Regions from separate parts of the Bacillus sp. DJP31 genome, predicted to be linked through region 1. Evidence: riboswitches for the same ligand, from Rfam matches in the RefSeq annotation. Region 1 holds a riboswitch; each other region holds the start of a gene.
The links. A riboswitch is a leader RNA that binds a small molecule or an ion and turns the genes downstream of it on or off. The one in region 1 is predicted to bind cyclic di-GMP.
Positions count from the first base shown of each region.

Region 2: linked by a shared signal. The riboswitch ahead of ACOI1C_RS10280 (anti-repressor SinI family protein) and the one ahead of ACOI1C_RS21685 (hypothetical protein) in region 1 are both predicted to bind cyclic di-GMP.
Region 3: linked by a shared signal. The riboswitch ahead of ACOI1C_RS10260 (anti-repressor SinI family protein) and the one ahead of ACOI1C_RS21685 (hypothetical protein) in region 1 are both predicted to bind cyclic di-GMP.

Region 1 covers NZ_JBMERO010000051.1:53-4,757, forward strand. Annotated here, with positions in the region: partial or broken gene ACOI1C_RS21665 (GNAT family N-acetyltransferase) at 1-244, shown strand, start outside; partial or broken gene ACOI1C_RS21670 (GNAT family N-acetyltransferase) at 260-562, shown strand; gene ACOI1C_RS21675 (aspartyl-phosphate phosphatase Spo0E family protein) at 657-833, opposite strand; gene ACOI1C_RS21680 (diguanylate cyclase domain-containing protein) at 820-3,315, opposite strand; gene ACOI1C_RS21685 (hypothetical protein) at 3,319-3,522, opposite strand; cyclic di-GMP riboswitch class I at 3,643-3,738, opposite strand; gene ACOI1C_RS21690 (PDZ domain-containing protein) at 3,890-4,705, opposite strand, start outside.
Region 2 covers NZ_JBMERO010000009.1:40,471-53,449, reverse strand. Annotated here, with positions in the region: gene ACOI1C_RS10340 (EAL domain-containing protein) at 1-865, shown strand, start outside; gene ACOI1C_RS10335 (ABC transporter ATP-binding protein) at 1,446-3,188, shown strand; gene ACOI1C_RS10330 (ABC transporter ATP-binding protein) at 3,169-4,977, shown strand; gene ACOI1C_RS10325 (alpha/beta fold hydrolase) at 5,137-5,943, shown strand; gene ACOI1C_RS10320 (GDSL-type esterase/lipase family protein) at 6,063-6,728, opposite strand; gene ACOI1C_RS10315 (helix-turn-helix domain-containing protein) at 7,795-8,109, shown strand; partial or broken gene ACOI1C_RS10310 (TasA family protein) at 8,421-9,013, shown strand; gene ACOI1C_RS10305 (hypothetical protein) at 9,259-9,705, shown strand; gene ACOI1C_RS10300 (hypothetical protein) at 9,722-9,991, shown strand; gene ACOI1C_RS10295 (signal peptidase I) at 9,985-10,296, shown strand; gene ACOI1C_RS10290 (GNAT family N-acetyltransferase) at 10,488-11,273, shown strand; gene ACOI1C_RS10285 (hypothetical protein) at 11,687-11,854, shown strand; gene ACOI1C_RS10280 (anti-repressor SinI family protein) at 11,934-12,110, opposite strand; cyclic di-GMP riboswitch class I at 12,139-12,232, opposite strand; gene ACOI1C_RS10275 (helix-turn-helix domain-containing protein) at 12,726-12,979, shown strand, end outside.
Region 3 covers NZ_JBMERO010000009.1:27,471-40,449, forward strand. Annotated here, with positions in the region: gene ACOI1C_RS10200 (GOLPH3/VPS74 family protein) at 1-490, opposite strand, end outside; gene ACOI1C_RS10205 (ATP-binding protein) at 638-1,927, opposite strand; gene ACOI1C_RS10210 (rRNA adenine N-6-methyltransferase family protein) at 2,008-2,535, shown strand; gene ACOI1C_RS10215 (ZIP family metal transporter) at 3,005-3,733, opposite strand; gene ACOI1C_RS10220 (diguanylate cyclase) at 3,848-5,686, opposite strand; gene ACOI1C_RS10225 (hypothetical protein) at 5,703-6,128, opposite strand; gene ACOI1C_RS10230 (ATP-binding protein) at 6,394-7,665, shown strand; gene ACOI1C_RS10235 (response regulator) at 7,723-8,355, opposite strand; gene ACOI1C_RS10240 (sensor histidine kinase) at 8,333-9,391, opposite strand; gene liaF (cell wall-active antibiotics response protein LiaF) at 9,388-10,116, opposite strand; gene ACOI1C_RS10250 (PspA/IM30 family protein) at 10,224-10,802, opposite strand; gene ACOI1C_RS10255 (flagellar basal body rod protein) at 10,825-11,169, opposite strand; cyclic di-GMP riboswitch class I at 11,676-11,767, shown strand; gene ACOI1C_RS10260 (anti-repressor SinI family protein) at 11,800-11,940, shown strand; gene ACOI1C_RS10265 (helix-turn-helix domain-containing protein) at 12,035-12,364, shown strand; gene ACOI1C_RS10270 (hypothetical protein) at 12,423-12,632, opposite strand; gene ACOI1C_RS10275 (helix-turn-helix domain-containing protein) at 12,940-12,979, opposite strand, start outside.

The sequences.
Region 1 (4,705 bases):
AAGACTAGATCGTTTGCTCGGTGGTGGCAGAATGCCTGGCTATCATAAAATGGCTGAGAAAATGTCACCTGTCCACTATTTGAATGCGGTTGTTACTGGAGAATTGAAGGATCCAGTCATCACCTTCCTACTCCGTTGTGGTCGAACTCAGGTTAAGGTGGTAGCCAATTATCTAGAGGACGAAGAATCTTGTCATTACGGAGCACTTATGGAATGGAAAAATCCATTTAAGACTAGTAACTAGGGAGGAGTGCTTAGGATGCTAGAGTATCTTAGAATTAACGACATTAATGACCCAATGTTTCAACAAATGCATGAATTAATGCAACATGTTTTCCCACCAGAAGAAGTGTTGGAATTTGACCTATGGACAGAACCACATGAAGATCAAGAAATTCGTGTTTTTGTGGATGTTATGGACGGAGACGTTGTGGGAGCAACTGAATATCGTTATTACGAAGATTTCAATGTAGCTTTCAATGTAGCCATGACCGATTTTACGATTATTGGAGAATCTAAACTTAGTATAGGACCCTTTTTAGCTCAAAAAAGACTAGAGGATCAATTGCAACAGCAGCACAGGTTAGTTTAACAGAGTCTAGACAAAAGAACCCCTTACATAAATTGTAAGGGGTTCTTCATTTAAAGAGGATATTTTAATGACTTACATTTCCAGACCTTTTAAAATGTTTTTTATAGATAAAGTTTAGCAATTGATCCAATTCCTGGCTAACTTTTATGGTTTCACTATCAAGAAGACCCTTTTTTAAACCCAATTGAATCATGAGATTTCTTTTTTCCTCTATAACACGTTGATACCTAGTTAATTCCATCTGGATCACCAATCCTATCTTTTTTAGTATTGGACCTTACCTCTTTTTCTTCAAATGCTTCTAGGTACTTTATGATCTCGTCTTCATTCAAAGGTCGTGAATAGAGGAAGCCCTGTACCTGGTCACAATGTTTCTTTTTCAGGTAATCTAGTTGTTCCTCTGTTTCTACTCCTTCAGCAACCACCTTTAGTCCTAGGTTGTGAGCCATGGAAATAATCGTATTCACGATGGTTGTCTGTTGTTTATTTTGAACAAAGGATTTGTCTATTTTAAGTGCATCTAATGGGAACATGTTCAAGTAGCTAAGGGAGCTATAGCCAGTACCAAAATCGTCGATACTTATCTTGACTCCTAATTCCCTTAAATTTTGGAGGATAACCATCGTCTTTTCGATATCTGCAGTCATACTCTCTGTTATCTCTAGCGTTAAAAATGCTGGATTAAAGTTCGTTTCTTTAATGATACGTTCAACCATTTTCACAAGGTTATTTTGCTGAAATTGCCTTAATGAAAGATTGACAGACAGTGACAAGTGATGATGCCCTCTATTTCGTATAGCCTGAACCTTCTCACATGCTGTTCGTAAAACCCATTCCCCGATCGGGACAATCATACCCGTCTCTTCTGCTAAAGGAATAAACTCGATAGGAGAAATAAGTCCTTTTTCAGGATGGTTCCACCGCAGCAAAGCTTCCAAACCAACAACCTGTTGATTCTTTATATCTACCTGAGGTTGATAGTAGATCGTTAATTCTTCTCTATCCAAAACTTTTCGAAGATCTGTCTCAAGCATCAGCTGGTTAAGAGCCTTTTCATCCATCGACGGATTGTATAGCTGATATCTATTTCCCTGCTCTTTGGCCCGGTACATAGCCGTATCAGCACGTTTCATTAAGTCCTCACTATTATCCGCGTCATTTGGATATATTGCGATCCCGATGCTAGGAACGATCGAAAGTTCTTGATTAACCAAAGTAAAAGGTTCCTTAAAAGCATCAAGTAGGTTCCTTGCAAATGAAAGGGTTTCATTGATATCCCGCGTTTTAGGAATTAATAGGGCAAATTCATCTCCACCTAAGCGGGATAACAAATCCATCTTCCTTGTGCACCCTACCAATCGCTCGCCCACCATTCTAAGTAACTGATCCCCGACAGAAAAACCAAGGGATTCATTGATTATTTTAAAGCGATCTAAATCTAGATACATGACAACAAGCTGTTGTTTTTTCTGAAGGGCAGTATCTATTGCATCCTTTAGCTTCTTATAAAAATGATTTCGATTAGGTAATTGGGTTAATTCGTCATAATAGGCAAGATAATTGGCTAATTCCTCTGCTTTTTTCTTTTCAGTAATATCAATACAATAAACCGTTACTTCTGTCACTATTCCATCAATAAGTAAAGGTTTAAAGTTCGCAATATAGTTAATACCAGCCAGTTGTCCCTCATAACTAACTTCCTGACCACTCCAAGCTTTTTCATACATCTTCTCTTTTACTATGGTCATATCCTTGGGTATCAATTGCAGAAGTTCTTTTCCAACAGCTAAACCTGGGGAAAGCCCCATTCTATAGAGCATTTCTCCATCACAATAGGTATGGATAAAACGATCGTTTTCCTTCTTATATTTAAAAATCATTCCGGATTGATTTCGAATGACTTCCTCTAACTCTCGGTGGTTATCAATAAGTGAATGATACTGTGACTTAAGCTCCTCTTTAGTAAAGGGCTTCTGGATATCCATTATTTTTTCATAATATTCAATACATGCCTTACCTTTTTCCTTTGCCTGATACATGGATAAATCTGCCTTCTTAATTAAAGTATCAATATCTTGTCCATCAAATGGATATAGACTGATCCCAATACTCGCTGTCAAAGCAATTTCATGATTTTGAATGCAATAAGGAGCTGATAAAATTTCTGAAATTCGATCAACGCATACTCTTAATTGGTCCTTACTTATCGAAGGCAGGATGATAATAAACTCATCTCCACCTAGTCTGGCAATCATATCACTCTCTCTGATACAGGACTTCATTCTTCCTGCAACTTCCTGCAGTATCAAATCCCCTACGTCATGCTTATAGGTATCATTGACACTCTTAAAATTATCCAAATCCAAGAATAATACAGCACATCTTTGGCCTTCAATATGCTCTAATTCCGTAAAATATTCCTTAATGAAGGTACGGTTGTATACACCTGTTAAAGGATCATGAATAGCGATACTCTCTAAATCAATGATATACGCCATGAAGGTAGCCATTGTCTCAAGAAGTTTAATATGTTGTTCCGAGAAGGAAAATAGTTGAGAATCAAAGGCACATAAATTTCCAAATATATCACCATTTTTCAATACAATTGGCACCCCAAGAAAACTCTTTATACCAAGTTGAATCGTAGGAAGCAGCGAACACGCAATGGGGTGCTCTGAAGTGTTATTTATGATTAGTGGTACCCGACCACCATTTAGAATAATGTTTCAAAAAGCATCATCAAGATCTAAAAAAGCACCACGTTCAAACAGGATCTCTCCCCGATTAAATACACTAAACACCTGACTTGATGAAGCATCCGTTTTAGATACACAAAAAGTATTGACCCCGATAAACCGACTAAGCATATCAAAAATGTCATAGGAGGCTTCGTGTATTTTTTGATTAAAGAGTTTCTGTACAATCCCCATGATGTTACCCCCTTTAGATTAAAAGAAAACCTACTATTCTATCTCTCTCGAGTAGGTAATTTGAACGATACAAAAATAAAACGCCCCAGCATAGGAGCGCAGGAAATCTAAAGTAGTTTTAGATGCAACTGGCTAGCATGTCTACTTAACTTCAGAGTAGACTAAGCCCCTATAGTTTTGCGTCCTACTTTTTCAAGTAGTTTGCCGTATTTAGTTGAGTTTGAGTATCATTTATCCTAATTCGATTATACTACATCCAGTGTCTTTTTTTATACGTTAATTATCAATTTAAGTCTATGTACCTAGAGTATAGAAATAAAAAGACCTAAGAACAATTGAGATTCTTAGGTCCAACTCTATATTAGAATTACCCAACCAAATTCTTCTGATTCTCGACTTTTTCATCCTGCACAAACAGCAATCCTAGCTCATGATGCTCGCCATCATAGAGTGCACGCTGCACCAATCTCGGTTCGTTGTTGTGATCAACAACTTCTAGCTTGACGAAAGCACGATTTTTTTGGAGAGATTGGTAGAATCCCTCTACATTCTTAATGCTAATTCCATTAACTTTAGTAATGAGTTCACCGACCTTAAGCGCCATTTTATCAGCAGGTGATTTGGGAATGACCCCAAGAATAACAAGTCCAAGGTCACGGCTTGAGAAAAATAGATGGTCATCATCCTGAACGCGCTGTTGAATAGATAACAATTCACGGCCAATCATAGCTAGTAGTGCAGTGGCGATCCCCATAATCGGAATCCAAAAGGTGACAACAGCTAACAGGAGGATAAATAAACCTAAGGCAATGACTCTCTTTCCTGTAAAAGAAACCGCTTCGCTTGGTAGGCTTCCTCTTGTTCGTTGGTAAAAGCCGATTCCAAACGGCACAACACATAAGGCAAATGTCTGCTCACCCAACGAAAGAAGCGGCCACCATGGAAAAAATGAAGTAACAGCATTTCCTGGTAATAGTAAGAAAACAGGTATCATCCAAAGACGATTGGAAATATGAGAACCTATAAATCTACCTCGCTTACTCGTTTCTAAACGGGGTGAGCTTATGCGTAAACCATCCTTGAATATTAAAAATCCTTCCGTAAGTAAAAGGAGGGCAAGTATTACTCCAAAAGTGGCTGGGTGAATTGAGGCAAGTTCACGGACTAACGAATCGATCATCGG
Region 2 (12,979 bases), on a different contig from region 1:
GGCCATGTATTTTGCTAAGGAAACTGGCAAAAACAACTACCAGTTTTATAATGATGAGATTAATAAGAACATTATTTCAAAAATAGAAATGGAAAATGAATTAAGATTCGCGATAGAAAGGGATCAGCTTGTTCTGTATTATCAGCCACAGGTTGATCTGCAAACTGGTGAAGTGGTAGGAGTAGAGGCCTTAGTTCGTTGGTTCCACCCAACACTTGGATTTGTACCTCCAGCTACTTTTATTCCGGTGGCCGAAGAAACAGGTTTAATCATTCAAATTGGAGATTGGATTCTTCGAAAAGCTTGTTTTGATTTGAAGGATTTACAGAATCATGAATGGAATTCACTCACGATGTCTGTAAATATATCCATGAAACAATTTCTGCACAGTGAATTGGTTTCATCCATCCAGAATGCGTTAGCTGATAGCTATATAGATCCTGCTTACTTAAAGCTTGAGATTACAGAGAGTGTCGCGATGTCACAGCCAGAGCAAGTGATTACAAAACTTCATGAGTTAAAGAAAATTGGAGTGGATCTGGCTCTCGATGATTTTGGTACTGGGTATTCATCTCTAAATTATTTAAAAAAGCTACCTGTCGATGTACTTAAAATTGACCGTGCTTTTATCCAAGAAATCGTACAAGATAAAGATGATATGACGATAGTAAAAGCCTTGATAGAAGTGGCACATAGCCTTGATATGGTCGTCATTGCAGAGGGTGTTGAAACAAAAGAACAACAAGAAATACTCAAGAGTATCCAATGTGATCAGCTTCAAGGTTACTATTTTAGTAGACCTATACCACTAGATGAGATAAGAGACCTATTAGCAGGCAGACAGAACAATTATGAATTCAGATAACGTGGAGAAACAATAGAAATAGCATACGAAATCGAGTATGAAATCGCAAAGATTTGATACTCGTTTTTTTGTTGTTATATACTATTTAAACTTATCAGAAAATTATATATTATCATATAATTCTAATTATCTACTTATTCTACAAATTAACTTAGGTTTTGTATGGTTACGACAATAAAAACGAAAAACGTACAAATTGTCCTATATTAAAATACTTATATGTAGTCTTATCGTACTAGAATTGCAGTCTTTTTTTTTAAAAAAAGCAAATAGTATTGAAGTCACTTCAAATTATTTAAAAATTAGGCTAAAAGAGTTATGATAATAGGAGAGATATCGTATAAATTCAAGATATTAGGTTTGCTAAGTATTTTAAACAAGGCACTTACTCTTTTCTAAAAAGATAAAAAAGTATAAATTTTTTTTACTCAGGGTATTGGTCTAGCTCCAGCGCCTAGCCCCACGAGGTCAAATAACCTCAAGCCAAAAAGCGCCTTTATGGCTTGAGGACATTTGCTATGCCTGGGCTGAAAAAGGCGCTAGCGCTTTTCTTATTTGAAACATGTTTGGAGGTATACAGATGTTTAAAGCATTAACGTTTCTAAAGCCATATCGTTTACCCGTTACAGTCGCCCTTTTACTGATGTTAACGGAGTTATTTGTTGAATTGCTTCATCCATTGTTAATGGCGAAGATTATTGATGATGGAATTATGAAGAAGGATCTCACGGTGGTTTTAGAGTGGGGAGCCATCATGGTGGGGATGTCTTTTCTTGCCTTAGCTTCAGGAATTACGAATTCGTTTTATGCATCACATGTTAGTCAAAGCTACGGATTCGATTTAAGAAAAAGTTTGTATGAAAAAATTCAGTCTTTTTCTTTTGCGAATTTCAATGTTTTTCCAACCTCATCTCTTATAACAAGGATGACAAATGATGTCAACCAAATTCAGAACACTATCTTTATGGGTTTACGAATCATGCTAAGAGCTCCACTTCTTATTATAGGTGGAGTCGTGATGGCACTGATTGTCAATGCAAAGCTAGCATTTTTTCTTGTCATTACTGTGCCGTTCCTCTTCATGTTACTCATATGGGTAATGAATAAAGGTTGGTCGTTATTCCGGCTCGTACAAGAAAAATTAGATGCTGTGAACAGTGTCATGCATGAGAATTTGACCGGTATGAGATTGATCAAAGCATATGTGAGAAGAAAGCATGAAATGAACCGATTTATAACAGCAAATGATAACTTAATGGATAAGACTGTATCAGCCTTACGTTTAATGGAAACAACGATGCCCATACTTTTACTTTTAATGAATGCAAGTGTCATTGCAATCCTCTGGTTTGGTAGCTTTGAAGTGAATACAGGTGGGACACAAGTGGGGGAAGTTGTGGCCATTGTGCATTACGCAATGAGGATTACTTCAGCTTTATCTGTTTTTTCTTGGATTGTCATGGCTTTTTCACGAGCTAGAGCATCTTCTAATCGGATAACAGAGGTGTTAGAAACAGATATCGATCTAGTAGATTCTAAGAATATTAACACGGCTGCAAAAGTAGATAAAGGCAGAATTGAGTTTCAACATGTATCATTTCACTACCCAGGTACATCTGCAAATGTAGTAGAGGATATGTCATTTGTGGTGGAGAAAGGACAGACCGTTGCCATTCTAGGGGCTACTGGTTCTGGTAAAACTTCCCTGTTTCAACTTATCCCAAGGCTTTACGATGTCACAGTCGGGAAAATTCTATTAGATAATCAAGAACTACTCTCCATGAAAATGGAGGATGTTCGTAACCAAATTGGGTATGTGCCACAGGAGGCACTCCTTTTTACAGGCACAGTTAGGGAGAATATTGCTTGGGGGAAAGAGGATGCTTCAATGGAAGAGATTATTGAAGCGGCAAGAAATGCCCAAATTCATGACACCATTGAAAAGCTCCCACTTCAATATGAAAGTAAGCTAGGTCAAAAGGGAGTCAATTTATCTGGTGGACAAAAACAAAGACTATCCATCGCTAGAGCCCTTATAAGGAAACCTAAAATCTTACTTTTAGATGATAGTACGAGTGCATTAGATCTACAGACAGAATCGCGTCTCCTCGAGGCAATCAAAGAGTACACATGTACGACACTCATCATTACCCAAAAGATTCACACCGCGATGGAAGCGGACAAAATTCTACTTATTGATGAAGGAAAACTGTTAGCAGAAGGAGATCATGAAAGCCTCCTTTCGCATTCTTCTCTTTATAAGAAAATCTTTAACTCTCAATATAAAGAGGAGGGGAAACATCGTGTTCGAGCAGCTGAGTAAACCATTCCGCTATAAGCGAATACCTATTCATTTAGAAAAAAATGACACTCCTACAAAAAAGAAGCCCAAAGCAAAGGATTGGGTCGGAACCATTAAGAGGATATGGGGGTATTTATCTGTTAGTAAAAGCCTTCTTAGCCTAGTCTTTTTAATGATCATTGTTAGCTCAGTTTTAGGTTTAGTTGGCCCATTTTTAGTGGGTTTTGCCATTGATCGATATATCGTGGAAAAGGATACAGATCAGCTCTTCTTTCTATTGATCTGGTTAATGGCTGTTTATCTTATGTATTCAGTATCACTTTGGCTGCAAAACATATGGATGATTGGGATTGCACAGAAAACAGTCTCTACAATGAGAAACCAGCTTTTTCAACATCTTCATGAGCTACCGATTCGATTCTTCGATAAAAGGCAGCATGGGGAATTGATGAGCCGTATTACGAATGATATTGAAAATGTAAGCTCCACGTTGAACAGTTCTGTCATTCAAATATTTTCTAGCATACTTACTCTAATTGGAACAATCTCCGTTATGTTTTGGCTAAGTCCTTCATTAACTATGATCACGTTGACCATTATTCCAGCTATGTTCTATGGTTTGAAATGGATCACAAAACGAACGGGGAAATTGTTTAAAGAGTCACAGAGAAATTTAGGTGAACTCAATGGATTTATTGAAGAAACGATTTCAGGTCAGCGCATCGTCAAGACATTTTCTCAAGAAACTAGAGTAATGAATGAGTTTATTGAAAAAAGCGAGAGGCTTAAGGGCACTGCATTCTGGGCTCAAACCTTTACTGGATTTATACCAAAACTAATGAATTTTTTAAATAATTTAATCTTTGCCATTATTGCGTGTGTGGGAGGGATCTTTGCTCTCAATCAATGGATTACGATTGGAGCTATTGTTATTTTCACCGAGTATTCTAGACAGTTCACTAGACCTTTAAATGATCTAGCCAATCAGTTTAATACATTATTGTCAGCAGTTGCCGGAGCAGAGCGAGTCTTTGAGATTTTGGATGAAGAGCTTGAAGAAGTAGACGAATCGAATGCATCAGAGCTTACTGAAGTAAGGGGAGAAGTGGAGTTTATAGAGGCATCTTTCTCTTATGAGCAGGGTGAGGATACAGTTCGGGACTTAACTTTTCACGTGTCTCCAGGTCAAACGGTTGCTTTAGTTGGTCCGACAGGCGCGGGTAAGACTACGGTTATTAACCTTTTATCAAGATTTTATGAGTTAGAAAAGGGCAGTATTTTTATTGATGGGAAAGATCTTACTAAGATTACACGCGGGAGTATTCGTCAGCATATGGGTTTTGTTTTACAGGATTCTTTTTTGTTTGAAGGCACCATTTTAGAAAATATTCGATATGGAAAACTAGATGCCACAGATGAGGAAGTGGTTCAAGCAGCTAAACTAGCCAATGCCCATTCCTTCATTATGAAGCTACCCAATGCATACAACATGAAATTAAAACATGAAGGTAGCGGAATTAGCCAAGGTCAACGTCAGTTATTATCGATTGCGAGAGCCGTTCTTGCCAAACCATCCATTCTACTATTGGACGAGGCAACAAGTAGCATCGATACCATTACCGAAATAAAAATTCAAGAAGCACTTCAGGAGCTAATGAAAGGAAGAACAAGCTTTGTCATTGCCCACAGACTGAATACAATTCAAAGTGCCGATCTAATACTTGTGTTAAAGGATGGACAAATTATTGAAAAGGGAACACATCAAGAGCTAATGGCGGAAAAGGGTTTTTATTATGATTTGTACCATTAGGGGACAGATGTCGCAGAAAACTGTATTTGCGACTGATGGACGTTCTAGAGTAATGTGTTGAAACCTTATTTCGCACATACAAAAAACATAATTGGGGGATGAAACGATGTCCCACTGCATAGTTTCAACTATATAGCCTGAAAACTTGGAGGGGATATTATGCCAATTATGAAGCTAGAAGATGGTGTGGAGCTCTATTATGAAGATGCAGGACAAGGAAAGCCGATTCTTTTCATACATGGAGTTTGGATGAGTAGCCGATTTTTTCAAAAGCAAATACCGTATTTTAGCCAGGAGTACCGAGTTCTTGCAGTGGATTTAAGAGGACATGGTCGTTCTTCCCATGTACAAAAAGGACACACAGTCGCTAATTATGCTCGTGATTTGCGTGCATTTATCGGCAATTTAGACTTAAAGGATGTAACTTTGGTCGGTTGGTCAATGGGTGCTTTTGTCGTTTGGGAGTATCTACATCAGTTTGGAGAAGAAAATGTGAAAGCCACTGTTATTGTAGATGAGTTAGCCTCTGATTTTAAATGGCCAGATTTTGAAATTGGAGCGTTCGATTTTCCTGCCTTGATTCATATAATGAGAGAAGTCCAAACAAATCGAGTGGAGTTCTTACATGGATTTATTCCTTTAATGTTTAAAGAAGAGTTAAACAAGCTCGATTTGGACAGGATGCTTGAGGAAGTTACAAAAATACCGGAATCCATAGCAAGTGCCATTCTCTTTGATCAATCGGTTGTTGATTGCAGGCCCTATCTTTCGGAAATTAAGGTACCCACACTTTTATGCTTCGGGCGAGAGGAGAAGCTCATTCCTGTAGCAGCAGGTGAGCACCTCCTCAAAAATATCCAAAACTCGAGGCTCGAAATATTTGAGAATAGTTGCCATTGTCCATTTTTAGAAGAAGCGGACTTGTTTAACGAAGTAGTTGATTTGTTTATTCGTTCCCTCGATTGAAAAATCGGGTGGTTCATTGGAACCACCCGATTTTTAACTTACTAGAGGGATGAGAGCAGAACAGGTTCTAACCTCTTCACCGGATATATGTCCTCAAATAGGCTATTAGCTTCTGAATTTTATTCATCCCGACTTGTTAAGGGTTTATATCCAAACTCCCGAAAGCTTCTTGCTATTTCAAAGTAGCCTTTTCCGTTTGGATGTATTTTGTCACTTGAGAGTAGATCATTCTCGCATCCTTTAAAAACGGAATAAATGTCTGCAATTTTAACATTTGGAATAGATGAGAAACCTTGAACATGCTGATTAAATGTTTGTACCCATGGATCAACTAAGGGTATAGAAGGAAACGGATTATAAAGATTAGCCAGTCGAATGATAAATGGGCCCTCACATTCTTCGATGAGTAAATCAAGGGATCGAATTAATTCCGTAAGATTATTAATACTTGTTGCTAATGCAGCATCTAGAACTTCTTTATCTTGATTCTGTATATAAATTCTCGCAGCTTTAATCAAGTCATTTCCACCTGCTGTAATGGTGATTATATCTGCTTGTTTAATTGCTGCCTGAACACAATTAGAGGTGAGTAGATTTACGACATCTCCCGTTGTTGCTCCAACCTTAGCATACTTGTAAATTTGAACACGTTTACCAATATCTCTTTCTACATTCCGCGCATATACCTCAACAAAACCAGGGTCAAATAAGGGAACGCCAACTCCAACCGTTAAGGAATCACCTAGCGCAATATATTCAAGGGCTGTATTTCTTTGAAAATTCATCACATACCTCCTAAAATAATATTCGACGATTGAGTTTCATTTGAAGATTCAGATAAAAACATATATACAAGGAACCAAAATTGACGCACAACACATTGTATTCACGTAGTACATCTAATGTTTCCCTTTATTTATATTTGCTCGAAATAACTAGTGAAAAGTAAGTTGAAATGGATTCCCTCTATTGTGAATAAACCTGAGATCACGCTTGCTATCAGGGGTGGTGTCATATTATGATAATGAAATTTATTCTATTCTATTAAACGGATTGAGCAAGTTGATTTAGCTTCAGGATGCACCGATTATTGAATAGAAAATCACGGATTTCTGTCATTGTTAGACCATACTCAAAGCTTCAGAAATAAGTTCCACCCATTCCTAATCCATGTCCTCTTAAATAATGAGATCCAGCTGATGTTGGTTGACTTTTATCAAAATTACCTCTCAGGATATTTTTAGTATCTCAGGCAGACCAGCTGTCATAGCAAAAAACGTAATGCGTGACTTTAGACCTGTGACACTTTCGCCCCAATTCTTGATTGGTTTGCCTTTTCCTGATTATGTATGAACCAATACTCATATTTATATGAAAAAAAATCGATACAAGTCGTTGTAGTTTGTCGATGTTCAAAGTGTAATAATTCTGTAACCTATTCTTTTCATTTTAATGAAATACATACTGTGAGTTGGTTTGACTGGATATTTTGAAGAAATCTACTTTGGTGAGAGGCACTAGCACACTCTCGTTCTATCGAAATTTAAATAGAAAGAAAGATGGAATTGTCGAATTCAGTCCATTATTTGCAAAACTTTGTCTTGATAGGGAGTCTTAAAAAAACTGATTCTTTTGACTGCTTTACTTTTTCCAAGATAGTGAAGTATACTTAAACAAAATCCGTTCTTAATAAAGAATTATTTAAAAAGTATATAACCCTTTATTTATTCAAAAGCTTTTAACCGAAATACATAGCCTACCTATTTACAAGTAGAAAAGAAGAGTCGATTTATCTCAAAAAAGTTTGGTAAGGGGGAAATTAACTTTCATGCAGGAAAAGGGGAACTAGTTATGGACGGAAAGAAAATTAAGGAATTACGTTTAAGAAGAGGTATATCCTTGACTGAGCTTTCAAAAATCTCAGGGGTGTCCAAATCTTATTTGAGCTTTATTGAAAGAGGCAAGCAGAAAAACCCAAGTATAGATGTACTTGAGAAGTTAGCAGTAGCTCTTGGGGTTGATGTCTATTCTTTAATTGACAAGAAGGATTTTGATCAATCGGAGCTAGCTTATTTGGATAAGGAAGTACTTGATTTGGCATTGGAAATGACTAGAGCTAAAATAGATAAAGAGAAGCTAAGGAAATTGATTGAAATTCTTAGATGAGAGAAACTGTTAGCCTTGAATATTGAAAGGGGCTAACGGTTTTTTTGATTTTTGGAGCATAAATCATCCTAAAGGAGCTTTTAAACCCAATGGTTCTTTACTAAACACGAAATTGAAGAAAATAGGCAAAAAAGTAAGTAAAAAGGAGGAATGACGAGATAATACAGTGTAAATCTTCTTTATTAAGAAAATATAGCTGTTTTTCAGACTTATCAAATGATTAATTATGACATATACCCAATTTAAAATTTCGCTATAGAGAACATATTTCACTGGACGAGCAAATCTAAAAAAAAACGGGAGGCAACAAAATGAGCATTAAAAAGAAAGTTGGTTTAAGTTTAGCTTCAGAAGCACTAGGTTTATCGTTAATTGGTGGCGGTACATACGCATTCTTTAGTGATAAGGCAGAAACAACTTCAACATTTGCAGCAGGAACATTAGATCTAAATGCAAACCTACAACAATCATTGATGTTAGTAACATTAAACCAGGTGATTGGATGACTCGTTCTTTTGAATTGAAAAATGATGGAAGTCTTGACATCAGTAAAATTCTATTAATGACTGACTACACTGTAACTGATGCTAAAAATGACAATGCTGGTGCAGATTTCGGGAAGCATATTCAAGTAAACTTCCTATTAAATGCTGATAAGATTGATTCTGTTGTATTTGGTACAACTTTAGCCGAACTTAAAACGATGACTCCGGATGCAATCGAGAACGAAATCTTTATTAAAGCATTAGAAGAAAGAGGCAAGCTTAAAGCTGGAACATCTGACCAGTTGTATGTAAACTATGAATTTGTTGACAATAAGGCTGATCAAAACATGTTCCAAGGCGACAAGCTAGAGCTTATTTGGACGTTCGAGGCAATGCAAACTAAAGGTCAAGATAGATAATTCGATCAACAATGCAAGGATAGGAGGGTGATCCCACCTTTCTATCCTTTTCTCTTTTATTCTAGTTTTCTTCAGATTTGTAAGTTCCTTGCTGATGTGAAGAAGAGTAGAAGCAAATATAGAAATAGATTCTAAGTAAATGGCCATTAGGATGTGATAGTATAAAATACTTTAGATTAAATAAGCACAAAAGAAAGTATTCAACTAGTAAAGTAACAGCTCAAATTCTTGCGATTTGGTATATCATGCTTATTACATTTTCCTATTTAAATTCTGATACAAATGCTTATTTCTATGACAGCAATCAAATCGTCACAGTCATTCAAGCTGGCAATTGGGAAACTACTGAAGGTGAAGAAGTGGATCTTAGTTCACAAGAATTTGTTAGTGATGAAATAAGTACTCCTATCGAGGAAAGTAATTCGGAGCCCGTTTCAACAGAAGGCGAAGAACTGTCCGAAGAACCAAACGAACCAGAATCAAAGGATGAGAGTAGTCAATCTACCACTGATTCATTAACTGAGGAAACACCTATTATAGAAGTAGAAGAAGATAGTAAGACCAATGCATCAGATTCTGACAAAGCTACTCCACTATTAGATAAAGGTGAAGAAGAAGTAGAAGGAGAAGGTACATTAACTTCTAAGGAAGAATCGATCAATATTTCAAATGTAGTTGAAGATGGACAATAGTCAGGAGGGCGCAGAATTGAAAGGAAATAAAATGAAAAAGTGGTTAAGTAATGGTCTTACATGGCTTTTATATGGAGTACTTTTTATGATGATATTCGTTGTCGTTTCATCAAGAGTCACTGGGACTGAGCCGCAACTATTTGGTTATCAATTAAAAACGGTTCTTTCAGGGTCGATGGAACCAGGAATACAGACAGGATCTATCATCGCTGTAAAAGTGGATGAAGATATGACACGCTTCCAAAAAGGCGATGTTATAACGTTAAACAAGATGAAAATATTTTAATTACCCATAGAATCGTAGATGTAGTAAATTCCAACAGTGATCAAGTTATTTACAGAACTAAGGGAGATAACAACGATGGGGAAGATCCAAACCCTGTACTTTCTCAAAATGTTGTGGCCCAATACACTGGATTTACAATTCCGAGGGCAGGTTATTTTTTGAGTATCATTAATTCTAACAATGGAGCATTTATTTTTATTATTCCAGGACTTCTTCTTCTAGGCTATTCCTGTTTTACAATAATGAGGACAATTGCGCAAATTGAAGGGAAAAATGCATCGAATGCAGCCAATAAAAATGTTTAACATTTATTATGAATTTTGAAAGTGAAAATAAGAAGCGGGAAAACCTTTAATGGATAGGGCTTTCTTGCTTTTTTTGTTAGGTTATGAATAATGTAGGTTATAATAATAGGCTAAAAGGTTAATCAAATGTCCCTAATACGACTACCTTTTGGAGAATATCCGCATTTCTTTTCTAAACTAGGAGAAACGATATGACAGCAATTTTAGATACTGATAATCATAAGGAAATCATTGAAGCTAATTTGTTAAACCGAACGGTATTTTTAAAGAGCTTTCGAGATAGAGCAGTAGATATTTCAAGAGTTGAAATCGGATTGCAGTGGTTTGTTTCTACTTTTCAAAATGTACTTATTTTCGATTTTGATACAGACGTTTCAACTGTTATGAAAAAGATACAAGAGGTAAAAGATCAATTCGAGGGAAAGATTGAAGCTATATGTTGTTTAGTTCATGATTTTTCAAAACCTAATAATCTAAAGCAACAGCTTCTCCAGAAAGGCTTTGTTCATGCTGATGATTTAGTTGGGATGTCGTTAAAACTAGAAACTAGAAATATCCCTGTAAAGACATCTAAACTAAATGTCAAGAAGGTAGAAGATGAAGACAGCCAGAACATGTGGGTGCAAATAATCTGTCAGGTTTTCGAACTTGAGGAGTATAAAGATTCATTTAAACAGGTAAATGTTGAAGAAAACTATGCTTATCAACATTATATTGGTTATGAAAACGGTGTAGCAGTTGCAGTCATTTCATTGCTCCTCGCAGAGGGAGTTGCCGGAATTTACTGGGTGGGAACTACTGAAATTGCTAGAGGAAAAGGATATGCAACCGAACTAATGGAGAGAGCCCATGCAGAAGCAATCTCCAATGGTTATCATGTAGCAGTCTTACAATCAAGCAAAGAAGGCCTAGGCTTATATGAAAGATTAGGTTACAAGAAGGATTATATTGAAGAATCAATAGAGTGGTATGAGTAAGGAAAAGCAAGTCTATTGACTTGTTTTTTTAAAAAGATAAGAAAGTATAATTTTTTTTTACTCAGGGTATTGGTCTAGCTCCAGCGCCCAGATGCTCTAGGTCAAATAACCCTAAAAGAGTCTGTTCAAAAAGGAGGACAAAAAGAGCAAAGAAGTTCGAGGAAGCGAAGTCTTGAGCTACCTGCGCGTATGTTTTGTATACGTGAGGAGCGGAGAGACGAGCTGACGAAGAAATTTGAAGCTATTTTTGCCGGACTTTTTGAACACCCTCTAAAAGAATAAAAGAGAAGACCACCTTTTTTTCTTTTAGGAACATTTGCTATGCCTGGTCTAAACGGGGCGCTTGCGCTTTTCTTAATGGCTCTTTTCTAAAGGCTCTATTTTAAAAGATTATTACTTTTAGATAGGAGTTTTTGAAAGTAATCCGTTGGTATAAGATGATTGGAACACATATGCTAAGGCATCTGCTTAGAGCAGCGAAACAGTTGAGACATAACGTTTGGCGCATGAAGGAACAAAGTTTATCAAAACAGCTTCTAAAATTGAAATATAGTGGTGATATAGAAAAGAGTAGAAAATAAAAACCTGAAAGCTCAGTAGCGATCAGGAATGGTGTCACAATGTATGAGATGTATAAAGTTCATTTTCTTGTTTATTGGATTAGACTGTTCTAGCAAGCTGCCCAAGATTCATGATTCTTCCGTTGTTCAATAAAAAATTTCGAATTTCATCCTTCGTTAAACCCATACTTATTGCTTCTGAAATAAGTTCCACCCATTCTTGATCCAATTCCTCTAGGTTAATGTAGTCTGATTGCTTTTGGTTAACATTTCTCATAATTACCTCCCAAAATACTTCTAGTATTTCAGGCAGACCAGCCGTCATAGTCAAGATACATGCTGACTTTAGACCCGTGACTTTGCGCCCCTATCTTTCGAATAGATTTGCCCTTTACTGATTTTTGTATGAACCAATATTCACAATTATATGTAAATATATTGGAAAAAGTTGTTATAGTTTGTCGATGAGAAAAATGAAATATATTTGTAATAAAACGTTTACATTTGAATGTATATATTGTGAGAAAGGTTAAAGAGCATGAGTTTTAGTAAGATATTCTTGAAATATAATAGCCCATTTAATGTAAAGACAAGAAGCCGGCGTCTAGAAAAGAGCAAAGGAATAGTCGAGAAATGTAACAATCTGTAAGACTATGTCTACAGATTGAAATAGAGCGCTTATATGAAACTTTTTAACTACTTTACTTTTCTTCTTTCAGTGAAGTATACTAAAACTAGTGCGCGTTCTTAATAAAGAACTAAAAAATTCAGTTGAATCTATTGTTCCATGATTTGAACAAAAGCTTCATATTTATAGTTGCCCGGAATTAATCTTGGCTAGATAGTTTGGTAAGGGGGAATTATCTTTTAAGCAGGAAAAGGAGAACCAAACATGGATGGAAAGAAAATTAAAGATTTACGAATACGAAGAGGCATTTCCTTAACTGAGCTTTCTAAAATCTCAGGTGTATCAAAATCCTATTTAAGCTTTATAGAAAGCGGTAAGCAAAAAAATCCAAGTATAGAAGTGCTTGAGAAACTCGCAAATGCTCTTGGGGTGGATGTTCACTCATTAATTTCCAAGGATGTTTATATGCAAGATGAACTACTCTACCTAGATAAAGAAGTAATTGAACTAGCTTTAGA
Region 3 (12,979 bases), on a different contig from region 1:
TGATTAAATAGATCTGTCGATCACTTAATTCATCGTTAGACATGATCGACTCTCTTACTTGTCTGCGTTTTTCCATTAAAAGACCATTTCTATCAGAAGCTTTATAAAAAGTCTGCTTAAACACCCATAAATATGGTACTTGTTCCTTATTTAATACCCCTTTTTCTACATATCTATCTAGAAGTTGATACACCATCTTATTCCTCTGAACAACATAACCTAACACACGAACCCAATGGTTGATAGACTTTTCTTTTTTCTCCTTCAAAATAGCCAATCTTACTTCTTCAAATAGCACATCATCTTTAGAGACCTGCTGACGAAAGAAAATTTTCTTACACTGTTCCTCCGTTACACCTCTTACAGCCAATTCCATTAAAACGGCACCTGCGATAGCAAATGGTAAGATTGTAGCAACTGAACTTGGAATTTTTGATGTTTCTACATTCACTGATAAAAGAACAAGTTCTTCCGCCAAATGAGTCATCATGGTCATCCCTCACAATCTATTCGTATAACTCCTTCTATTTTACTACGAAGATTTCCGAAAATTGTATATTTTTTTCTAGAATGCGACCGAAAAAGCAAAATTAAGGCTGTACTTTTATAACCACGTAAAAAAGGCCCTTAATAGACCTCATGTTAGAACTGGAATCCGAACTGTGACAATTGTTCCTTCCCCAACTTCACTTTTAAATTCCATTGTCCCTTGATGCTGAGTGATAATTTTATTACTCACAACAAGGCCCAAGCCTGCTCCCTTTCCCTTCGTAGAATAAAAAGGTTCTCCTAAACGGGACATGTGCTTCTCACTCATTCCCATCCCTTGATCGTGTACCTTTGCTACAACAAACCCATCTTCAATGGTACTTTCAATATGTATCTGCCCACCAAGAGGCATGGATTCTATTCCATTTTTTATCAAATTTATAAACAGCTGCTTAATTTGATTTTCATCACAATTAATCATGGCTTCTCTATCCGCCTGCAATTGTAACTGCAATTCAACATTCGTTAAGTTGGCTTGCCCTTCCATAAACGTCACAACATGCTTTAGCAAAAGTGGAAAATCCTTTTGTTTATATAAAACCTTTTGTTGTTTGCCTAACACCAGCATTTCACTTACAATTAAATTGATCCGGTCTATCTCGTCGATCATGATTTTCGTATGCAATTCGGATAAAGTTGAACCTGCATTTAAAAGCTGAACAAAGCCTTTAATTGAGGTAAGAGGGTTCCTAATTTCATGGGCAAGACCTGCAGCTAAATGACCAATTAGAGACATTTTTTCTGTTTGGTCCAGCATTTCTTCACTTTTTCTGATTTGGGTTATGTCTCGAGCGATTCCAAATACCCCAACCATATCGCCATTAATATATTTCGGAAAAGTCGTACATCTTAATAAGATATGATTCCCTTCACTCGTAGTTACTGTTGTTTCAAATTTTTGAGATTCCCCAGATATAGCTTTCTGAAAATACCCTACTGTTCTTTCAAATTCTTCACCTATAATGTATAGAACAAAGCTTTTTCCTATTATTTCATTTTGCTCATGTCCTAATATTTTTTCCCCTTGAGGATTGATTGAGACAAATTTTCCGTCCATATTGATCTCGAACACAGCATCTGGATTATGATTAAATAAGGATTGATAGTACCCATTACTAGATTCAAGCTGTTGCTCTGTCTGCTGTAATTCATACTTGGAGAGAAACAATTTGTACGTTCTGAAATAAATAATGAAAAAGAGAAATATGGATGTGACTAGTATAAAAAACCAGCCCTTATATCGTTGAAAAAAGTCATACTTTATAAAATTTTCATCTGCTAGGAAATATGTCATTCTATCTGATAAAAGGATCCATAATACACCAATTATCAAATAAATTAAGGCGATTCTGGCTGCTTCAATCTTTGACTGTTTCATTTAGTACTCCTCTTATCGGTTTAGAGTTATTCTTATATTTTGTCCTTACTTGCTAAAATATTCCTAGAAGGTGATTCTAAATGATGATACAGTACCTATTTGTTCTACTTACTCTAGCCGGTGTTCTCTCTATCTTCTTTACCTCTTTAATAAATGGAATTTCTCCAATGCCCACATCTCCAAAGGTAAAGAATCGTTTACTAGAGGTAGTACCTATAAATCCACCAAAACGAATCGTTGAGCTAGGTGCTGGATGGGGAAATTTAGCATTTTCTTTAGCAAAAAGATATCCACAATCCACTGTAATAGCGATCGAAAATTCATTTATTCCATATCTTGTTATGTTAGCTCGAAAAATACTATTCCCAACTATAAATCTTATTATAATGAGAAAGAATTTCTACAAAGAAAATTTATCGTCCTACGACCTCATCGTGTGCTACCTTTACCCAGGTGCAATGGACAGATTAGGAAAGAAATTTAAAAAGGAACTTACACCGGGTACATCTATCTATACCCACACTTTCTCCTTGTTACATTTTGAACCCCTCGAAAAGTGGAGGGTTCAGGATCTATATAAGACCATCATTTACCACTATAAAATGTGATTTTGTTTTATTATAGAAACAACACTTAGATCAGCCTACTGATCAATAGCAGGCTGATCTAATTTATCAATACATCGTTTACATCTACGTTATCGTCTCCACGCTCTCAATTCCAACTGAGATTCGACCTATTTATAAGGTTCCAGGATTCTTTATGCTAATGAAGGCACTAAAAACAAGTGAACCGCTACATTTTTTAAGGTTTCCTGGCAGAATGGGCGGTTAAAATCCATTTCATAATAGAGAATTAATCTTATTCAAAGTTTTATCAGCGATATTTTGGGTATATCGGCGATTATTTGGATATATCAGCGATATTTTAGATATATCCGCGATTATTTCATTTTATCAGCGATTTTCGAGATATATCAGTGATAAGACAATTTCCCCTGCTTTACCGAGCGGAAATCAAAGATCACACACCTAAATCCGCAACCATTCAAGGTACCAACAGATTACTTACTCAACTCTATCCGTAGTAAGTCAAAATCAACGAACCTAACAGCCCTAATGCTGAAACGAACCCAACAACCGGACCGCCTTCCTCAAACGCTTCGGGCAGCATGGTGGATGAAACCATGGCAAAGATTCCACCTGCGGCAAATGCACCAATTGTTGGAATGACCAGGTGTGATGTGACATCAATTAACACATACCCAAGAAAAGCACTCAGCGAGGATAGTGACATGACAATGAGCCAGAGAAATAAGATTCTCCCCTTGGAATATCCGTCCTTTTTCATTCCAATACTACTGGAGAGGCCTTCCGGAAAATTACTTATAAAAATAGCAATCACAATGAGCCAGCTAACAGAGTGATTTTCCAACAAGCTAACACCAATAATAATGGATTCTGGTATTGCATCTATGATTGACCCAATAAATATCGCTAACCCAGAATGTCCCGCCGGACTAGTCTTCGAACGCTTTCGTTCATGGCCTCCCTTTCTCATAATTAATAACTCGGCTACAATAAAAATCGTTGCTCCTCCTAAAAAGCCAATAGAAGGAAACAAAATCCCCCCTTCTTTTACGGCATTGGTCAACAATTCAAATGTAGCTGCACCTATTAAAACACCTGTACCAAATGCCATAATAAAGGCTGAAACCTTATTAGGAATATCCTTAAAAATACCAAGTAATGCCCCTAAAACGAGTGAAGAACCTGCGATTCCACCCCACATTGCTGCTTGTAGCATCCAATTTTCCCGCTCCCGGATAATTCATAATAGCTATAACTTGCCCATTTTTCTCACAAACATGAGATAAAGGCAGGATTCTCTTCAAAAAAAATAACCACTCGGATGAAGTGGTTACGAAGCTTGAGCTTTAATCTCTTCGATGATGGAAAGGAATTCTTCGACAATTAGTTTATCGAATTTTGTACCAATTCCTTTTTGTAGTAAAGCAATTGCTTGTTCCTCCGTTAGTGGTTTTTTTCGGTATGGTCTCACGGAAGTCATGGAGTGGTAGGCATCCACTACCGTAATAATCCTAGCACCGAGTGGAATTTCTTCTTGTCTTAAGCCATTAGGATAACCCTTTCCATCCGGTCGTTCATGATGATGCAATACATATGGCAAGACATCCTTTAACTCATCAACGCTTGATAGTATATTGTATCCAAGTACAGGATGAGTTTTCAATATTTCATATTCTTCAGGTGATAGAGGATTATCTTTATTTAAAATGTGATCAGGGATTCCAATTTTACCAACATCGTGCAATAGCCCCGCAATTGAAATATTCTTGACTTCTCTCTCACTCAAACCTAAGCGGCTTGCTATTTTCGCTGAATACCTAGAAACCATTTCAGAGTGGCTATGTGTATAAGGATCCTTAACCTCAACGGCTCTTGCAATGGAAACAATCGTATTTACTAACCATTTTTGATCTTCAACACTTCGCTCATAATTATGCTGTTCCATTGCTTGTAATTCTTTTGCCGTGATTACACGATTTTTCCCAAGACTTTTGGCAGCATACATTGCTTGGTCTGCTAGATGGACAAAACCTTCTTCGTTCGTATCATCTGGGTAGATGGCCACACCAATACTAATCGTAATGGGAGTTAGAATATAATTACTTCCATGTAGGGCAACCTTTTGACGAATACGTTCTGCTACATTTTTAGCCATCTCTTCATCTGCATTTTGCATAATGACAACAAATTCTTCTCCACCATATCGACAGACAATATCACCCGAACGAACATTGGCTGCAATCAACTGTGAAATTTCAGTTAGTATCTTATCTCCAAATAAATGGCCCTCGTGGTCATTTAGCTTCTTAAAATTGTCGACATCACAAAATAATAAAGCCATGGCATGACCGGTTTCCTTCGATTGCTTCATGCCAAATGCAAGCATTTGCTTGAAATGTGCACTGTTATAAACACCAGTTAATGGGTCGGTAATACTTTTTTGCAAACGGTCTTCTAGGGTATAAACCATTTGATTAAAAGCATCTGCAACTTCTTTAATTTCTTGGCTAGCTTCTAATTCGACCAACTGATAATGACCACCATTTTCGATGGAAAGTGCCGCCTCTCTAAGTGTTAAGAGCGGAAGAACGAGTAGACGTCTTATAATGAACCATAGCAGGATCAATAGGATGACTCCAATCGTGGCTCCTACAACAATCGTTAGGAAAATCTTATGATTTACAGCAGCAATATCATCTGTATTGTTAATATAAAGTTCGATTGCACCAGTAGCTTGTCCATCCTCTATTAAAGGAGCTACGAGTCTTACCTTTTTTACCCTTTCTGAATCCATATGAGCAACCATCGTTTTACCTGAAATCAGGGATGGGTTTAACACAGATGCTGATACATTCCCTTCTAAATCCCGATTAGTCGATGCACCTATAATATGGTTCCCTTCTGTTCTTACATGGAGTGTAAGCTCTAATATATTTTCTTCTCTATGTTTAATATAATCAAGAATTTGTTGCACATCCACAATTGAACGTGACTCTTCATATCTACCATTTATAGCAGTTGTTATTCCCTTCAATTGACTTACATACGTTTCCTTTACTGCCTGATGAAACGTGTAAGAGTTGAATAGAACCACTACTGACATCGTTATGACGATAACAACAGCAAACATCAGGATAATTTTAGTTTGTAATGAGAATCTACTAGACAAGTTTTTTCACCCTAACTTACTTAATCTCAAATTCTATCGTTTCAGATACGCCATAGGGTGTATGATCGTTGTTGTGTAAGGAGATGCGTACCTCGTGTTTGCCTTTACTAACGTTTTCTATTATGTATGGACTGCTAGTAACCCCTTGTTTTTCTCCATGATCTAAATATAAATGAATATGTCCCTCACCATTAACTTTTTCATGCCCATAGTGTTCACCTGATACAATTAAATTCGTTCCAATGACAAAGATTGCTTTTGTTCCATTTGTTTTGACTTCCACTTTTAAGGTAGGTTTGTAGTTCTCATTTTCAGTTTCTTTCTCTTCTACTATGGTGAACTCAGTGTGATATCCACCATTACAGCCTGTTAGAAGCAGTGTCGAAAAGATTGCTAGAAAATAGAAATGCTTCATTGCCTTTATCCCTTCTTGATCGTTCATTCTTTTATGACTTAGTACCTATTCTACCTTTTTAAAAAGAACATCTAGCATGGTTCTTTTTTATAATTATAGAAAAAATATACATCTAATTTATCATTACTTCAACTTATTTCGTGTGAAAAATTGCGACATATTTCACGTTTCTCTTCTTTTTATTATCATAATATTTTAATTTTTTAAAACTATCTAAAAAACATGTAACTTTGTGTTGTAATATCTAATTCTTCTGATAGAATTTTCTTATGTAGCTTTGGGGAGGACAACAGTGTCTATTATAACTAAGGATATTATCGTTAACTTATTTTTACTAATAAGTCTTCTCTTTCTATATATCATGTACGTAAACTACTCATCAAGACTTAAGCCCTATCTGAGTTATCATTCTAAGGTACTCATTTGCATATGTATTGTAGGGCATATGTTGAGTTATTCATTCCCGATCAATGAAATAAACGGAATTACGATGGACCTACGTATTATTCCAGGGATTATTGCAAGCTTATATGGAGGTTGGATAGGACACCTTTTTGTCATACTAAGTGGAATCATTCTTGTCCTTCTTACAAGTAAAAAAATCTCATTGCTTTTCTTATTATTAAGTGGATTTCTTACCCTCTTTTATTATTGGTTTTCTCCAATATACTTAAAGCTACGATTGCGTTTAAAGCTTCTATCTGCTGGAAGCTTAGCCATGCTTGTCATGTGCCTGGTGTTATGGAAGTTTCAAATTTTCTCCTATTCATGGATCATTGGATGTCAATTTATTTTGTTAGTAGGACTTGGGATCAGTATCATTGTTTATGTAATCGAATTCTCCCATAATCACTACTTGATTTTAAACCAGCTTCAGCGAGCGGAAAAGATGAATGTTGTGAGTCATTTAGCTGCATCCATCTCACATGAAATTAGAAATCCACTTACCTCTTCACGTGGCTTTTTACAGCTTATGCAACAAGAGTCCCTAAACGATGAACAACGAATGGCTTATTCAAAAATTGCAATCAACGAGCTAGACCAAGCAGAAAGAATCATTCGTGAATATCTTACTTTTGCTAAACCCGCACCTGAAAAAAATGAGCATCTACATATTCAAGACGAATTAATCAATGTGATTTCACTCTTGACACCACTAGCCAATTTATCTAATGTCAAAATTGAGTTGAGCACAGTTGATGGGTGCATTATAGGCGAACGTTCAAAATTTCAGCAATGTCTAGTTAATCTTATAAAAAACGGAATAGAGTCCATGCCAATGGGTGGTTCCCTGTTTATTAAAGCAATTAAGGTTAAAGATAGGATCCTAATAAAAATATATGATCAAGGAATGGGCATGACGACTACTCAATTGTCTAGATTGGGAGAGCCTTACTTCTCAACTAAGGTAAAAGGGACGGGGCTTGGGATGATGGTCGTATATAGAATAGTAGAATCCATGCGGGGATCCATTCAGGTAAAAAGTGAAATTGGGAAGGGAACGACATTTTCATTCTCATTTCCCTCCATAAATGGAACTAAAGGAGAAACTCCCCCTTTTTAGTTTTTGACAATGTAAATTTTCAAAAAGAGGAACGGTCCTAATGGATACTGTTCCTTTTTATTTAACAAGCGAGTGCTTAAATGCATAAATGACCGCTTGGGTTCGGTCTTGTACCTCTAGTTTTCCGAGTATGTTACTTACGTGAACTTTAACGGTTTTTAGGGCAATAAAGAGTTCATCCGCTATATCTTGGTTGGTCTTTCCTTGTGAGATCAAAAGCAAAGTCTCAAGCTCACGGTTTGTTAGTTGTTCGTGTAACGGGACATTGTGACCTTGTCGCATTTTGAACATCATCTTTCCTGTCACTTCAGGCTCTAAAATGGATTGACCGTCATAGGTTGACCTGATTGCATTGGCAATTTCACTTGCCTTTGACGTTTTAAGCATATAGCTTGTTGCGCCTGCCTCGAGAGCTGGATATACCTTTTCATCATCTATGAAACTTGTGACGATAATCACTTTAGCTTCTGGCCAACTTTTCATTATATTTTTTGTAGCCTCAATTCCGTCCATTTCCTTCATGACAAGGTCCATTAAAATAATATCCGGTCTTAGCTTTAAAGCGAGGTCTACTCCTTCTCTACCATCTCCTGCTTCAGCAATTACCTCGATATCGGGCTGTGCAGAAAGGTAGGCAGAAACTCCGATTCTTACCATCTCATGGTCATCAACAAAAAGTACCTTTATCATTTGATTCAACTCCCTCAACATTCATTAATGGTACCTTCACTTCAAGTCTAGTACCCGTATTTTGTAGGCTCACAATTTTCATGATTCCACCGATTTCAACTGCACGTTCATGCATGATTTGTAATCCATATGAACCTGTCTTAGTCGTTTCAACATCAAATCCAATTCCGTCGTCCACTACACGAAGAATCATAAATTCATCTCGTTTAATGAGCAGTACTTCAAGCTTTGAAGATTTTGAATGTCTTAATGTATTAGAGACTGACTCTTGTAAAATTCGGAACAAATGGTCCTCAACACCTTTATCTAATTTGACATCTTCAATTTTCCATGTGATGTCCATCGGTACCTTTTGTGTGAGTTCAACCAGCAGTTCTTTCATTCCTTCTTGTAAGGACTTTCCCTTCAATGCTACAGGTCTTAAATGTAAAAGCAATGCACGCATTTCAGATTGTGATTGATGAATGGCTTCTTCAACCATTAGTAATTGTTTGGTTTCACTGTCATCGTTAGATGTTTTTGATTCTGTGATGGCTGACATAAGCATTGAAGCAGCAAAAAGCTGTTGACTTACAGAATCATGAAGCTCTCTTGCCAACCTAGTTCGTTCCTGTGAAACAATATCCTGGACACGTTTTTCTTGATTTTCCGCTTTTTCAGTTGCTAGCTTTTGTGAAAGTTTAACTTGTTCAATCATCTGCTTTTGTATTTTTTTCAGTTGGATCCAAATCGGCTTCAGTTCCGGGTCGAGTGATTCCTCGTTAAATTGTTTTCCAAGCTCTACACCCTGCATAACCTCTGTTACGCTTTTCACCTGGCTCCTCCATGCTAATCCTGATATTAGTCCAAAAATGAGACCTGTTAAAATACTTAAGCTAGGTGCAAATAGCAGTAGAGGAATATCCATAACAGTACGTTCCCATAACGAAGACCATTTCTCAAGTGGAAAACTGATAAAAAACAAGATTGAAGCAATCAATAAGATGATTATAGAAAGGAAAATGTACGCGATCATCTGTCTCTGGATGATTTTCATACCCTTACCACCTCTAAGTCCCCGACTAGCATAGAGGTGATAATCTTAACTTTCTGCTCTGCACCACCATATTCTAAGGTTTGATAGTACAGTATTTGGTTCAGAGTCTTTACTTCTTGATGTTCTAAAATAGTAGAGGATCCATAAAGGACTGCATGTCTTACACTAAGTTCCATCTCATATGGAACTAGAATCTTTAAATTACCGACAAAATTTCGAATGGATATGACTGATTCCCCTTTTGGCAACACCGTATTACTTAAGTCAATCGTCGTATCTCCTACTCCCGTTTGAATGTTTACATCATTCCATTCATAAACATGGTCTGGGGTTTGCTGACGCCCAAATAAAACTTGTTTAAATAGGGGATGTTTATTTATTACGGTACCTTGCACTAAGCTAGTTTCTTCTATAATAGGCAGTACCTTGAGTGGGTGTTGTTTAGACTGAACGTATTGAACTATAAAATACAATATAATGGCTAATAACATAAACTTGAAAGTCATCATTGTAACAACTGTAAAGAATAACCCAACACAACCAAACCAAAACAAGATTTTCCAAAGTGTTCTGGTCATTTTCTTTCTTCCAAAATAAACACATGTGCCAAATAGAAACATTGAAAAGACAATCCCACCATTAAAGAATGTTACTTCAATTAAGAGCAGAACAATAGCCGCTATCATAATCATACTCACATAGTCTGTTTTTCTACGATTGAACACAGGGTATCCCCCTTTCTAGAAAGTCATTAATGAGGAAAGAGAAGTAACCTCTCTAATTATAAACCAAAAAGCGTAGTTTCCTACGCCTTTAGCATATCATGCTTTTGTTATGAAATAGAATGAGATTGATCCTTTTTTTGTTCTTTTTCTAATTGAGAAATGCGAGAATCGATTGTGCTCCGGTAATAATCAGAGTTCACTTTTTGTTCTAGCCGATCTAAATAGCTTTCCGTTTCTGAAACACTAGTTGCAGCATTATTTGAGTAGTTGAATCCAGTTTCAACTACTTGGTTCATTCTGTAGTTTGCGCGAGCTATATTCTCTTGTCCCATAAGCTCCAGTCGCTTAAGATTCATGTCTTTTAACTTATGCTTCATCTCTTCATATTTCTTCTCAAGCTCTACTAATTGTAGTGTGGTCTTTTCTAATGCCGAACGAATTCTTACTGAACGCTCCTCATATTGCACTTGCTCCTGTGATGCAAACTCACGCAACTCAGATTCACCTGCTCTTAATGCGATCTCTACTTGCTGTTTACGCTTCTCCGAAAATTGGCAAGCAACATTGTATTCCTTAGTAAACTCTTCCTTTAAAAGATATTGACGTTCCAATAGCTTTCGAACCTTTTCTACCTCATGTAAATCTGCAGAAATTGAATTCTTGATTCGATTAAATAAACCCATGATTACTCTCTCCTTTTTCGCTTTTTTAGTTTTTGTTTAATTCTGCCCACTGCTTTTCAAAGCTAGTAAACGGATCTAGTTCTTCTTTTACAGCATCATCTGTGTTCTTCCATTTTTTATATATAATGTACAATACATACGCTGCAGCTAAGCCTAAAACTGCTGGCACATTGGAAGCAGATGCTACAAGTGCAATCAATCCAAACACTGCCCACACAACTTTACTTGCTGAGGACTCTGACTTCATAAACCCCTTATATGAGTAGTATAAAATCACTAAACTAATGACTAGCCCAACTAAAGGAGCTACATTTGCTAGCAACACCACTGTTGCAAGTACACCAACTAATAACAACCCGAATTTTTTCATTCCTTACTTCCTCCTTTCGTTTCAATGTCTTAATCTTACCTGTACCTCGGATCTTGCATAATGCACCTAAGATATATCTTTCTGTAAGACTTGAGACCTAATGGTTTTGTTTTTAATTGCCTCTTGCACGAGTTATCTCTATATAGATAACAAACCATCAAGATTACCAAATGTAAGCCAAAAAACTTATCGACAATTTCCTTGGAAATATTCGTGAATTATACAAAAATCTACTTCTTTCTTACACTCTTTCAATATAGGATTTACTCCCAACAAGGTAAAAAGTAATTTACAAAGACTAAAGTGTGGTTATTTTTACATTTTATTCATATAAACACTCTTTTCACCCATTTTTTTATAAGAATATAAACTTTTGTAAATTTTTCGAAATCGACATGATTCAACACTTTGTTTGCTTTCTTTCTTTTATAATTCAAATATAGGACATAGGATATAGATTATTTCGTTAAAAAAGCAATATACATAAATATATAACGTTCTTTATAATCAGATAAAGGCAAACCTATTGAAAAGTAGGGACGCAAAGTCACGGGTCTTAGGTTGGGGGATTTCTAACGATGACGGCTGGTCTGCCTGGAATACTAAAAGTATTTTGGGAGGTAGTTTAGAATGGTTAAGGATTTATCAAAGGAATTTGGAAAGTTAGATCAAGAGTGGATTGACTTAATTTTAGAAGCTTTAGATATGGGTATGAGTGTTCAGGAAATTGAAACATTCTTACATAATCAAAACCAAGTTACTAATTTTTAATGAAAGTTCCCAAAAGAACTTTCTTTTTTTCGTTCTTCACATGAACATCTTCTTGGTTATATGTTATAATCGTTATCGAAGGAAGGTGACCTCGATGATTGGCAAACGTATTAAACAATATCGACTACAAAGAAAATTTTCTCTATCTGAACTTGCTGAACGTGCGGGCATTGCAAAGTCATACTTAAGCTCTATTGAACGAAATCTCCAATCAAACCCTTCGATTCAGTTTCTCGAAAAAATTGCAGGTGTTCTAAATGTTCCAGTGAACACATTGCTACATGATGAAGAAGATGAATCTAATCAAGGCGCAGATCTCGATTCAGATTGGGCAAGGCTCGTCCGTGATGCGATGAAATCTGGAATCTCTAAGGATCAATTCCGTGAATTCCTTGAATTTAACCAATGGAAGATGAAAAAATAAAGAGCGTTTCGGTGACATTGTCATCAGGAACGCTTGTTTTTTTTTGAGTGATCCTCCTTTAAATAAAGGTTGAAAATCTAATTTTTCTCTTTTTCTGCGTTTCTTGTTGCTTCTCATAAAGATGGGCAATATGCTCGACTTTAACTACTTCAGCTTGCCTTAACTTTAAGTGTGTAATATCTTTCTGACAAGATGGACAAATCCATTGTCCCGACTCACAACTACTATAAGATGGTCTGATACATCGATCACATGTTTTTTTGTACATATCTATATCTCTCCTCCAAAAAACATCATTAAAAAGTAGGACTCTATTAGGTAATTCTGGATTGATTGACAGAATACAAGCTTAGTAATAAATATGTGGAATATAATTAGATATGTATAAGCTGGTCTTTATTTTTAGATGCGGAAAGTAAATCGGAAAGTTCAAGTATATCCAACTACCAAAAATATACCTTTATAAAGAACAATGAACTCTGATTTTACTTTCGAATGACTAGATAACAAATAAAAAACCTAGTCGGAATGGAAACTTCCAAAGACTAGCTCCGCGTCAAGTTAACATTCTTATCTCATCTTAATATATCAATTAGTTTTCTTAGTTTCTCTTTG